DNA from 2 places in the Virgibacillus natechei genome. Region 2 is predicted to be linked to the other one. Evidence: a T-box and tRNA genes for the amino acid it is inferred to sense, from the RefSeq annotation. Region 2 holds a T-box; the other holds one or more tRNA genes.
What was found. A T-box is a leader RNA that pairs with one kind of tRNA and senses whether it is charged. The one in region 2 lies ahead of tyrS (tyrosine--tRNA ligase), so its partner is inferred to be a tRNA-Tyr.
Positions count from the first base shown of each region.

Region 1: it encodes a tRNA-Tyr, which carries the amino acid that the T-box ahead of tyrS (tyrosine--tRNA ligase) is inferred to sense. The anticodon was not compared.

Region 1 is NZ_CP110224.1:1,064,257-1,070,781, forward strand. It holds rRNA gene OLD84_RS05710 (23S ribosomal RNA) at 1-2,408, shown strand, start outside; rRNA gene rrf (5S ribosomal RNA) at 2,576-2,691, shown strand; tRNA gene OLD84_RS05720 (tRNA-Asn) at 2,778-2,852, shown strand; tRNA gene OLD84_RS05725 (tRNA-Ser) at 2,854-2,945, shown strand; tRNA gene OLD84_RS05730 (tRNA-Glu) at 2,962-3,036, shown strand; tRNA gene OLD84_RS05735 (tRNA-Val) at 3,111-3,186, shown strand; tRNA gene OLD84_RS05740 (tRNA-Met) at 3,204-3,280, shown strand; tRNA gene OLD84_RS05745 (tRNA-Asp) at 3,359-3,435, shown strand; tRNA gene OLD84_RS05750 (tRNA-Phe) at 3,489-3,564, shown strand; tRNA gene OLD84_RS05755 (tRNA-Tyr) at 3,592-3,676, shown strand; tRNA gene OLD84_RS05760 (tRNA-Trp) at 3,698-3,771, shown strand; tRNA gene OLD84_RS05765 (tRNA-His) at 3,784-3,859, shown strand; tRNA gene OLD84_RS05770 (tRNA-Gln) at 3,867-3,941, shown strand; tRNA gene OLD84_RS05775 (tRNA-Gly) at 3,945-4,019, shown strand; tRNA gene OLD84_RS05780 (tRNA-Cys) at 4,030-4,103, shown strand; tRNA gene OLD84_RS05785 (tRNA-Leu) at 4,115-4,196, shown strand; gene OLD84_RS05790 (MFS transporter) at 4,812-5,978, shown strand.
Region 2 is NZ_CP110224.1:2,329,902-2,336,426, forward strand. It holds gene OLD84_RS12150 (diguanylate cyclase domain-containing protein) at 1-307, opposite strand, end outside; gene rpsD (30S ribosomal protein S4) at 635-1,237, shown strand; gene OLD84_RS12160 (hypothetical protein) at 1,366-1,527, opposite strand; gene tyrS (tyrosine--tRNA ligase) at 1,765-3,036, opposite strand; T-box leader at 3,090-3,330, opposite strand; gene OLD84_RS12170 (transglycosylase domain-containing protein) at 3,452-6,325, shown strand; gene OLD84_RS12175 (GNAT family N-acetyltransferase) at 6,472-6,525, shown strand, end outside.

The sequences.
Region 1 (6,525 bases), 1.3 Mb from region 2:
GGGAAAGGTGAAAAGCACCCCGGAAGGGGAGTGAAATAGAACCTGAAACCGTGCGCTTACAAGTAGTCGAAGCCCGTTAATGGGTGACGGCGTACCTTTTGTAGAATGGACCGGCGAGTTACGATTACATGCAAGGTTAAGTGGAAGACACGGAGCCGCAGCGAAAGCGAGTCTGAACAGGGCGTCTCTAGTATGTGGTCGTAGACCCGAAACCGTGTGATCTACCCATGTCCAGGGTGAAAGTCAGGTAACACTGACCGGAGGCCCGAACCCACGTATGTTGAAAAATGCGGGGATGAGGTGTGGGTAGGGGTGAAATGCCAATCGAACACGGAGATAGCTGGTTCTCTCCGAAATAGCTTTAGGGCTAGCCTCAAGGTTGATTGTACTGGAGGTAGAGCACTGATTGGACGAGGGGCCCTCACCGGGTTACCGAATTCAGTCAAACTCCGAATGCCAGCTACTTTGCCTTGGGAGTCAGACTATGGGTGATAAGGTTCATAGTCGAGAGGGAAACAGCCCAGACCGCCAGCTAAGGTCCCAAAGTATACGTTAAGTGGAAAAGGATGTGGAGTTGCCCAGACAACCAGGATGTTGGCTTAGAAGCAGCCATCATTTAAAGAGTGCGTAATAGCTCACTGGTCGAGTGACTCTGCGCCGAAAATGTACCGGGGCTAAACGTATCACCGAAGCTGCGGATTGTTCTAATGAACAATGGTAGGAGAGCGTTCCAAGTGCTGTGAAGTCAGACCGTGAGGACTGGTGGAGCGCTTGGAAGTGAGAATGCCGGTATGAGTAGCGAAAAAAGAGTGAGAATCTCTTTCACCGAAAGCCTAAGGTTTCCTGAGGAAGGCTCGTCCTCTCAGGGTTAGTCGGGACCTAAGCCGAGGCCGAAAGGCGTAGGCGATGGACAACAGGTAGATATTCCTGTACCACCTCGTGACTGTTTGAACGATGGGGGGACGCAGTAGGATAAGGAATGCGCACAGATGGAATAGTGCGCCCAAGCAGTGAGAAAGTCGAATAGGTAAATCCGTTCGGCAATTTCAAGCTGTGATGGGGAGGGAAATTGAGTACCGAAGTTCCCGATTTCACACTGCCAAGAAAATCCTCTAGTGAGGTCACAGGTGCCCGTACCGCAAACCGACACAGGTAGGCGAGGAGAGAATCCTAAGGTGAGCGGGAGAACTCTCGTTAAGGAACTCGGCAAAATGACCCCGTAACTTCGGGAGAAGGGGTGCTCACTCGTGAGTGAGCCGCAGTGAATAGGCCCAAGCGACTGTTTATCAAAAACACAGGTCTTTGCGAAGCCGAAAGGCGAAGTATAAGGGCTGACACCTGCCCGGTGCTGGAAGGTTAAGGGGAAGCGTTAGCTTTCGAGCGAAGCGCAGAACCGAAGCCCCAGTAAACGGCGGCCGTAACTATAACGGTCCTAAGGTAGCGAAATTCCTTGTCGGGTAAGTTCCGACCCGCACGAAAGGTGCAACGACTTGGGCACTGTCTCAACGAGAGACCCGGTGAAATTATACGATGTGTGAAGATGCACATTACCCGCGACAGGACGGAAAGACCCCGTGGAGCTTTACTGTAGCCTGATATTGAATGTTGGTATAGCTTGTACAGGATAGGTGGGAGCCTTGGAAACGTGAGCGCTAGCTTACGTGGAGGCATCCGTGGGATACCACCCTGGCTGTACGAACCTTCTAACCCAGGACCGTAATCCGGTTCGGAGACAGTTTCAGGCGGGCAGTTTGACTGGGGCGGTCGCCTCCTAAAAAGTAACGGAGGCGCCCAAAGGTTCCCTCAGAATGGTTGGAAATCATTCGTAGCGTGTAAAGGCACAAGGGAGCTTGACTGCGAGACCTACAAGTCGAGCAGGGACGAAAGTCGGGCTTAGTGATCCGGTGGTACCGCATGGAAGGGCCATCGCTCAACGGATAAAAGCTACCCCGGGGATAACAGGCTTATCTCCCCCAAGAGTTCACATCGACGGGGAGGTTTGGCACCTCGATGTCGGCTCATCGCATCCTGGGGCTGTAGTCGGTCCCAAGGGTTGGGCTGTTCGCCCATTAAAGCGGTACGCGAGCTGGGTTCAGAACGTCGTGAGACAGTTCGGTCCCTATCCGTCGTGGGCGTTGGAAGTTTGAGAGGAGCTGTCCTTAGTACGAGAGGACCGGGATGGACATACCGCTGGTGTACCAGTTGTTCCGCCAGGAGCATGGCTGGGTAGCTACGTATGGCAAGGATAAGTGCTGAAAGCATCTAAGCATGAAGCCCCCCTCAAGATGATACTTCCCATCACTTTAAGTGAGTAAGATCCCTCAGAGACGATGAGGTAGATAGGTTCGAGGTGGAAGCGTGGCGACACGTGCAGCTGACGAATACTAATCGATCGAGGACTTAACTAATTTCTTATTTGATCGGCGTTGATGATACTCTTATTTAGTTTTTAGGGTATAAATGGACAAAAACCCTTGCAATTTAGACAAAAAATGCATATAATAAAACTTGTCCTTATCATAAGGAAGTTCTGTAAAATGTTCACATCCAGTGAATAACACAGAATGACATCAGGTCTGGTGGTAATAGCGGAGAGGTCACACCTGTTCCCATGCCGAACACAGAAGTTAAGCTCTCCAGCGCTGATGGTAGTTGGGGCTTTGCCCCTGCAAGAGTAGGACGTCGCCAGGCAAATTCTATTTCATGGAATAATTTCTTAGCATGTTCATACATATATCTGATTAATTATTCTCGAATGAATTGCTCAAATTGATTATTCCACAGTAGCTCAGTGGTAGAGCTATCGGCTGTTAACCGATCGGTCGTAGGTTCGAATCCTACCTGTGGAGCCATGGAGAGCTGTCCGAGTGGCCGAAGGAGCACGATTGGAAATCGTGTAGGCCGTTCACGCGGCCTCGAGGGTTCGAATCCCTCGCTCTCCGCCACTTTTAATATATGATTGGCCCGTTGGTCAAGTGGTTAAGACACCGCCCTTTCACGGCGGTAACACGGGTTCGAATCCCGTACGGGTCACCAACTTTTAAATTATAAGACTTCTTTATAACCTATCTTATGTATTGGACATAAGACGGTAACGCATCATTTTCACTGGAGGATTAGCTCAGCTGGGAGAGCACTTGCCTTACAAGCAAGATGTCGCAGGTTCGAGCCCTGCATCCTCCACCATTACTAATTCATTATATCGCGGGGTGGAGCAGTCTGGCAGCTCGTTGGGCTCATAACCCAAAGGTCGCAGGTTCGAATCCTGCCCCCGCAACCAAAAAATTTCAGTTGACTACTATGAATGTGTATTTATGTTAATTGAAAATGATAGTGTACTTTAGTGCACAAAAAACATGGTCCGGTAGTTCAGTTGGTTAGAATGCCTGCCTGTCACGCAGGAGGTCGCGGGTTCGAGTCCCGTCCGGACCGCCATTTTATACAGAACTAATGTGTTGATTTATGATTAAATATTTACTGTTTCATCTGGCTCGGTAGCTCAGTCGGTAGAGCAACGGACTGAAAATCCGTGTGTCGGCGGTTCGATTCCGTCCCGAGCCACCACTTTTAATTAATTAGTAAGACATATATGGAGGGGTAGCGAAGTGGCTAAACGCGGCGGACTGTAAATCCGCTCCCTCAGGGTTCGGGAGTTCGAATCTCTCCCCCTCCACCATTTATGTTTAAATAAATACGTAGGGGTATAGTTTAACGGCAAAACGGAGGTCTCCAAAACCTTTGATGTGGGTTCGATTCCTACTACCCCTGCCATTTTTTTATATGGCGGTCGTGGCGAAGTGGTTAACGCACCGGATTGTGGCTCCGGCATTCGTGGGTTCAATCCCCACCGGTCGCCCCATAGAAATTGGGCTATAGCCAAGCGGTAAGGCATCGGGTTTTGATCCCGTGCATCCCAGGTTCGAATCCTGGTAGCCCAGCCACTTGCGGAAGTAGTTCAGTGGTAGAACACCACCTTGCCAAGGTGGGGGTCGCGGGTTCGAATCCCGTCTTCCGCTCCATTTTATTAATGGCGGTATAGCCAAGTGGTAAGGCAGAGGTCTGCAAAACCTTTATCACCGGTTCAAATCCGGTTACCGCCTCCATATATAATTATGCCGGTGTGGCGGAATTGGCAGACGCGCATGACTCAAAATCATGTTCCTTCTGGAGTGCCGGTTCGATCCCGGCCACCGGTATCAGTGTAACATATATATGGCGCTATCTATTCGACTAGGTAGTGTCTTTTTGTTTATAAAATTACGTAGAATGTACATATAATAGTCATGCAACCACGAACAACCATGACGAAGGCTTGACTTTCTTTCCTTATTTACTAGGAAGGATGCTTATTTTTGTGTCTAAACGGAGAAGTAATAATTTAAATCCGTAGGAAATTCGCATAGCAATCGAGTCATAAGAGTTAGAGACGTTGACTTACTACGAAGTGGTAAGGATTCAGCCAAACTGTAAATTTTTAAACAATCACTTTTGTACATATAATAGTGGATTAATGAAGGTCCAGGATATTGCTATAGCATGGTAATGATGGTGGGACGAGAAAGCGGGCAAGATGTCCCAGTTAGCTATATAGAATGGGACACTTTTCCTGTCCCTATGTCCCATAACCAAATTAATTGGTAAAATAAGAAAACTTTCTGTCCCGCAAACAAATATAAATGGAAAATGGGTTTCCGGGTTTGCTCCTGTGAAAATGCTGAAATTTTTACATGACTATCAGGGAGATTCGGACTGAGTATGTTTGGTAAATAGACATGCTCGCGGGTCCAACTAACAACTAAGGTGGATGTACATTGAAACTAAATAAAGCATTGCCAATACTTTTTATCATTATGTTCCTTGTCATGGTTGGCTTTGGGATCATTATACCTGTGCTTCCATTCTATGCAGAGGAACTGGGAGCATCGCCTACGGAACTTGGATTATTAATGGCTGTTTATTCCTTGATGCAGTTTATTTTTGCCCCAATGTGGGGACGTATTTCCGATCGTGTAGGCCGGAAGCCAGTAATCTTGATTGGTATTTTTGGATTGTCGCTATCCTTTTTCATGATGGCACTGTCTACACAGCTATGGGTGCTTTTTGTTGCGCGCTTTATCGGTGGTGTATTATCTGCTGCAAACATGCCGACAGTCATGGCTTATGTTGCGGATATCACAACAGAGGAAGATCGAGGCAAGGGAATGGGAATCGTAGGAGCAGCTACCGGGCTTGGTTTTATATTTGGTCCGGCGATTGGTGGAACATTTACGGACATTAGCTTGGATGCTCCGTTTTATATTGCAGGGATTGTATCGTTCGCTACTATGTTCCTAGTATTCTTTATTCTAAAAGAATCTATCCATCTATCAACAAGTGGAGCGGCTGCACAAAAAAAACTGTCATGGAGAAATGTTTTTCAAGGACCTTTATTCATGTTGTATTTTCTGCAATTTTTTATAACAGTATCATTAGCCGGTTTGGAAGCAACCTTTGCTTATTTTGCAGCGGAAAGGGCAGGGTTGGACGCCGTGTCGTTGGGTTACATATTTATGATTATGGGGCTTGCAAGTGCGGCTGTACAGGGATCTATGGGTGCATTGACAAAAAAATTCGGAGAAGTGCGTATTATACAGGCGGGAATTTTCATTTCTGCCCTAGGTTTTGCGCTTATTCTATTTACACAGAATTTTATCACTGCGGCCATATTTCTGTCCATATTTGGTGTTGGCAATGGGGTAATCCGGCCAAGTGTTTCCTCGCTGTTAACGAAAAAGTCAACTGTTGGGTACGGTATGGTGACGGGATCCTTGTCTTCATTTGATTCCTTGGGGAGAATCATTGGACCTGTGCTTGGAGGACTTTTGTATTCCGTTTTCATAGGATTGCCATACATATCGGGTATCATTCTTTCTTTGTTTGCCTTTGTCCTGTTTCGGACGGCCTTGGCAAAAACAAATCTCGCAGATAGGGGTACATAAAATAAATTCGGTGTTGCGGAATTACATCAAATCACCTTATAAACGTTTGGAGTTTTTTCTTCAGGCGTTTTAATTTGTTGTAAGTAATGGTAAAATTCTGATGATGGCAATAAATAATGGTTAACTGAAGTTTGTGTTGCTATGAGAGAAGTGGTTATTGCTTTTAAAGGATGTTGATTTAAAATGAGTATGTTACTGTAGGCTTTCGCTATCATTCTTCCTTTCTTAGGATTTTTGGTTTATGGCTAGTCCAAAATCGCAGGAGGAATTTAATTTCCATCCCTATTGCAATAATATTAATGCTGTCTGGTAGATTTTGGCAATCAATACGAAAAAAAACAGACAGAGCCTTCTCATTAGCTGTCGGCTCTTTATATAAATGATGGTTTGGAGTAAAGACGTGTTATAATTAGAGTTACTTCCCCCAATCATTTTAGCCTGCTGCACTTTATCTTTTGGATAAATGCAATAACAGGTTCTGCCGGATAGGAATATTCCACCTCGCGGCTAAGATGATCAACAATTTTTTTGCGTTCCATCTGACTCC
Region 2 (6,525 bases):
CATCAAGACGATTCATTTCCTTGTTTACCCCAATCATTAAACGTCCAGGAGATCCATATACAGGTTCCAATGGAACGAGCTGTTTATGTAATCCTTTGCTTTCCGTTGTGGACTTGGCCGTTAATTGATAGGTTTTCCTCCAATTATCGTATAAATAAATTGCAACAAAAGATGCACGTGATAAAAATTTTATTTGATTGATTATTATGGTTAGTTTCTCTTTATCTGAATAAGCTAACCGACTGTAAATCAAGTCAAAATAAACATGCTGCAATTTTTCTTGTAACCTTACAACCTCTTTGCTCATTATTATCACCTATCATACTATTATATAGAACTTATCTCTATTTCCATTATATAATACCCGGTACTTTTTTCCTACATTTTAACCTTGAATTCCTTCACTTAATTCATATGTTGACTTTTCATCTTATTACTTATATACTATTCTTTGTGTAAAATAATAAAGGTAGCCTAAGTGAACCGACGCTTGGACCCATTTTGTTCCTCTAATAGAGGTGTATCGTGTAACTCTCTGCTGCTGGAGCGATGGTACATGAAAACATAATGGACAACGTATAGGATCACGCTCGCTTATTTTATGCAAATAAAATAATAAAGGAGAAAATGTCTTATGTCACGCTTTACTGGATCATTATGGAAGAAATCACGCAGACTCGGCATTTCATTAACAGGAACTGGTAAGGAATTGGATAAACGCCCTTACGCTCCAGGTCAACATGGACCAAACCAACGCAAGAAAATATCTGAATATGGTTTACAACAACAAGAGAAGCAAAAGTTACGTTATACGTACGGATTAAACGAACGTCAATTCCGTAACTTGTTTGAACAAGCGGGTAAAATGAAAGGTATTCATGGTGAAAACTTCATGATTTTACTTGATTCCCGTCTTGATAACATGGTTTATCGTATGGGGCTAGCTCGCACACGCAGACAGTCTCGTCAGTTGGTTAACCATGGTCATATTCTAGTTGATGGTAAACGTGTTGATATCCCATCCTATACATTAGTACCAGGTCAGGTTATCGGTTTACGTGAGCGATCAAAAAATCTTGACATCATTAAAGAAGCGATGGAAGTAAATAACTTTGTTCCTGAGTATGTAACATTTGATGCAGATAAAATGGAAGGTACTTTCTCTCGTTATCCTGAGCGTTCTGAACTTCCAGCAGAAATTAATGAACCACTCATCGTTGAGTTCTACTCACGTTAAGTGTAGTGCTTAATAAATAGCAACATTAAGAAAACCTAGAAACAGCGTTATGTTTCTAGGTTTTTTCTGTTTTTATGTGGTTTTTTGTGTAATACTGTAATCTAATCCCTCTAATTTGAGATTGTTTTTTACATCCGTACAATGACTGCCCCACCTCCACTGCCCTGCACACATTTTGTATCTTCTTGACCATTTGATGATTGCAGCAATTGATTATTTTGGGCGATCAATTCATTAAGCTTATCTAGCTGATTCCCTAGATTGATCATCATTTGCATCATATCCTGCATATCCGCTCACCAGTCGTCCTAAGGTGCGCGAAATGTGTTTCCGTAGCGAATCCCTGCTCTCAACCAGCGTTTTCCAAAGAATTGTCACTGCGTCGTACTTTATAGATTTTGCGTCAAAAACAACATTTCTTTTCGGTGGGGCGAGCAATCGCAGCCCCAAACTTTCAGAGAACAGCCAGTTAGTAAATTTAAAGATTTTAAAAGCACGAATGAGCAATTGCTCATTCGTGCTTACTATTAACTAAAGCGTATTAAGAAATACTTTTTCTTTCCGCGGCGAATGATTGTAAATGTATCATCAATGCGGTCACCTTCATTTACGTTGTATTGAATATCCTGCTGTCTTTCACCATTAATGTAAATAGCTCCATTCTTCACATCTTCTCTTGCCTGTCTTTTAGAAGAAGAAATAGAAGCATCCACCAATAGATCAATTAGAAGCCTTTCTTCTTTTTCCGCTTGATGTGTTGGAACGTCTTTAAACCCCTGTTCAATATCACTAGCTGTAAGTTGCTTTAATTCCCCACTAAAAAGAGAGGCAGAAATCCTTTGCGCTTGCTCTAATGCTTCTTGACTGTGGACCTCCTTCGTCATTTCTTCAGCTAGACGTTTTTGTGCAACTCTATTTTCTGGCTGGTTCGTCACTTCATTCTGCAGTTGACTTACTTCTTCTTCAGAAATAAATGTAAAGTAACGAAGGAACTTTAACACGTCTCGATCATCACTATTAAACCAAAATTGGTAAAACTCATAAGGAGTCGTCTTTTCTGGATCCAACCAGATAGCCCCACCTGCTGTTTTCCCAAATTTGGTTCCATCTGCTTTTGTAATTAGAGGAACGGTTAAACCAAAAACGTTTGTTTCCACATCCTCGTGCTCTCTTGAACGACGAATTAATTCCATTCCAGCTGTAATATTCCCCCATTGGTCACTTCCACCTATTTGTAATGTACAATTTTCCTGTTCATATAATTTTAAGTAATCGAGTGATTGTAAGATCATATAGCTGAACTCTGTAAACGTAATTCCCTGGTCAATTCGTGCAGCTACCGATTCTTTTGATAACATATAATTTATACCAAAGTGCTTTCCAGCGTCACGAAGAAAATCTATTACGGTCATATTTGCTAACCAGTCGTAATTATTCCTGGCAATAACTGGATTTTCTCCATGATCAAATTCAAGCAGTCTGGCAATTTGCTCCTTCACTTTTTCAGTGAATTCTTTCACGATATTATCATCATTTAAAGACCGTTCGCTCGTTCGCCCGCTCGGATCACCAATCATACCCGTGCCACCACCAACAAGTGCAATTGGTTTATGTCCTGCTTTTTGAAATCTTTTTAGCATTGTAATAGGTACCAAATGTCCAATATGTAAACTATCAGCCGTTGGATCGAATCCACAATATAATGTTACTTGATTTGTTGATAAATGCTGCTTTAATCCTTCAAAATCAGTTGTCTGTTGAATTAACCCACGTGTTTCCAAATCCTGTAATATATCCATTTTACCACACTCCATCTTGATTTTTTGCAAATAAAAAAACTCCACCCTCTAAAATAAGGGACGAGTTTATAACGCGGTACCACCCTTGTTGCAAATCATTTGCCACTTGGGGTTGTTAACGATGTTTCCACCGTTCTTTTAGAATGAAATCAAAAAGCTTCGTTCTTCAACTTCCTTCCAAAAAGAAATGCTCACAAATTGTACTTCGTCTGCAACTGTGTACTAGCTTTCACCAACCGCCAGCTCTCTATAACAGGGAGATGCATCACTACTTTATTCCTTCAACGCATTACTATATATATGATTACATATATTCTTACCATAACTTGATATAAAAGGCAAGTTTATACGTGTATTGCTACTGCATAAAAAGCAATTATGCTATAATAAGTATGGTAATTTGGGAGGTTTTTAAATGGATTTGAAGGAGACATTCTATAAATATAAGCAAAAGCTAACAGATACGTGGAGCACTGGTAAAATTCAACGCTCATCACGAATTACATATGATGTGTTTTGGAATGTTATTTTATTATTCGCTGTTGTTGGTTTTATCGGTCTTTTTTTTGCTGGAGGGATCGGCGCTGGATATTTCGCCTCTCTCGTACAAGATGAATCAGTGAGAAGCTATGAAGAAATGGAGCAGGATATCTATGATTACACAGAAACAACGCAATTATATTTCGCAAACGAAGCGTATCTAGGTGATATCCGTGCAGAGATTCATAGGGATGAAACAACTTTAGAAAATGTGTCAGAAACGCTGATAAATGCAGTAATAGCCACCGAAGATGAATACTTTGAGGTACATCAAGGGGTTGTACCAAAAGCAATCATCCGTGCCGCATTACAAGATGCTTTAAATGCTGATATGCAAACAGGGGGAAGTACGTTAACGCAACAACTTATAAAGAATCAAATGCTGACAAACGAAGTATCCTTTGAACGGAAAGCAAAAGAAATATTATTAGCACTACGTGTCGAACGTTTTTTCGAAAAAGATGAAATACTACAAGCATATTTGAATATTGTCCCATATGGACGTGATTCATCTGGAAGAAATATCGCTGGTGTACAAACAGCTGCTCAAGGGGTGTTCGGTGTTGATGCTGATGAGGTTAACTTAACACAAGCTGCTTATTTAGCTGGCCTTCCACAAAGCCCTACTTCCTATACTCCTTTCACCAACCATGGAGAACAAAAGGATGAAGAAGGGTTACAAGCTGGTTTAAACCGAATGAATACAGTCTTGCACAGAATGTACCTTGCTGACTTTATTACAGAAGAGGAATATGAAGAGGCGTTAGAGTATGATCTCGTTGCCGATTTCGCTGAAAGCAGTCCATTATCTACTCAAGAATATCCATCCTTGACGTTTGAACTACAAGAGAGAGCACAAGATATTATAATGAAACTTCTCGCAGAAGATGATGGGTATACAATGGAAGATCTAGATGAAAATGAAGATTTAAAAGAAGAATATGAAATATTGGCAGAACGCGATTTACGCCATAAAGGGTATGAAATTCATTCCACCATCGACAAGGAAATACATGATGGGATGCAAGAGGTCACGCAAAATTTTGATAACTTCGGCCCTGATACTGTCACAAATATACAAGTAGTTGGAGAAGATGGGGAAGAAGAAACAGCAGAAATTGAACAGCAAGTACAAGCTGGTGGTATATTAATTGAAAATAGTTCAGGCAAAATCATTAGTTTTGTAGGAAATCGTGATTACAGTGAGGAAAGTCAGCTAAACTATGCTACAAATGCAAAGCGGTCGATTGGTAGTACAATTAAACCACTGCTTGTTTATGCACCAGCAATGGATAAAGGCGCTGTACAACCTGGAACCCCGGTTGCTGATGTGGAATTAGATATCCAATTTCCTGGACAGGAATTCTCACCACCAAGTAACTACAGTGATTCACATTATGGATTGGTCTCAACTCGAGATGCGCTCTCGAACTCCTATAATGTTTCAACAACAAGAGTTTATTCTCAAATCATAGAAGATGATCCCGGGGACTATATTAGAGATATGGGAATCACCTCGATAACAGATGAAGAATTTCACTATCCTTCGTTATCAATAGGTGGAACAACTACCGGTGTTACATTAGAAGAGAATACAAATGCATTTAGCACTTTTGGAAACGATGGAAATTTCGCTGATGCTTATATGATTGAAGAAATTAGAACGGCTGATGGAGAATCTCTTTATGAGCATGAATCGGAAACAAGAGATGTTTTCTCCCCGCAAACAAATTATTTAACAATCGATATACTGAGGGATGTCTTAACCGAAGGGACCGGAACATATGTGGACTCCCAGTTAGCATATTCTGGCGTTGATTGGGCTGGTAAAACGGGTACATCACAGAACTGGGAGGATGTTTTATTTATGGGAACAAACCCAAATGTTACATTCGGAACATGGATGGGATACGATACACCAGACCAACTATACCGTGAATCTGATCCTCAGGGACATAGTCAAAGCGTTCAGAAATTCTGGGCAGAGTTGGTAAATAGTGCAACAGATACAGACCCTGAATTAATGGCTCCGGAAAATAACTTTGAGCGACCAGATGGGATTGTCGAAAGAAGCTACTGTGCTATATCCGGGATGTTACCATCAGACCTCTGTGAGGAGGCAGGCCTTGTTCAAACTGATTTATTTAATTCTGAATTTGTCCCTACTGAAACAGATGACAGTTTGATACAAGGTGACAGTTCTGTGACAGTAAATGGAAATTCTATTCAGGCTGGTTCCAACACACCGAGTGAATTTGCTGAGGGGGATGGGCTTTCCTTCAATCCAGAATTTTTAGAACGGAATGGGTATGATGAATTGAATAGTATTACAGAACTCTTTCCTCGAACAAACCGAGATAGTTGGGAAAATATTGGAATACCAAATGGAGGAATGAATGATGCCATTGAGGATGATGGAAATGATCCAGAAGCACCAACTTCATTAAGTACTTCCGATAGTAATATAACGTGGAATGAGTCAAGTAGTAATGATGTTGTTGGGTATCGCATTTTCAGCGCCTCGAACTCTGGAGACGATTTTAGCTTAATGGGAAATACAACAGGGACGAGTTATTCTATTGGTGACGACAACGCCGTTTACCATGTAAGAGCAGTTGATTACTTTGGCAGAGAATCCTCCCCATCTAGTGAAATTATGGTGGGAGATACTTCTGACTCTGAAGACGAAACGGCAGATGAAGACCAAGACGACGAGAATAGCGATGATGATAATGATGACGATGACTAACACGTATACGATCTTAGACAATAATTCCTGTAGGGGCTTTCCCTATAGGAATTATTTTTTTACATTACTAAAAAAACAGTTCATTATGTTGTATAATGAATGTAAGAAAGCGTATAACATAATTAATTTAATTAGGAGGTGACGTAATGAAACATACAAAGACGCATTATTCCTTGGTACGTGAAAAATCGAATGAATCC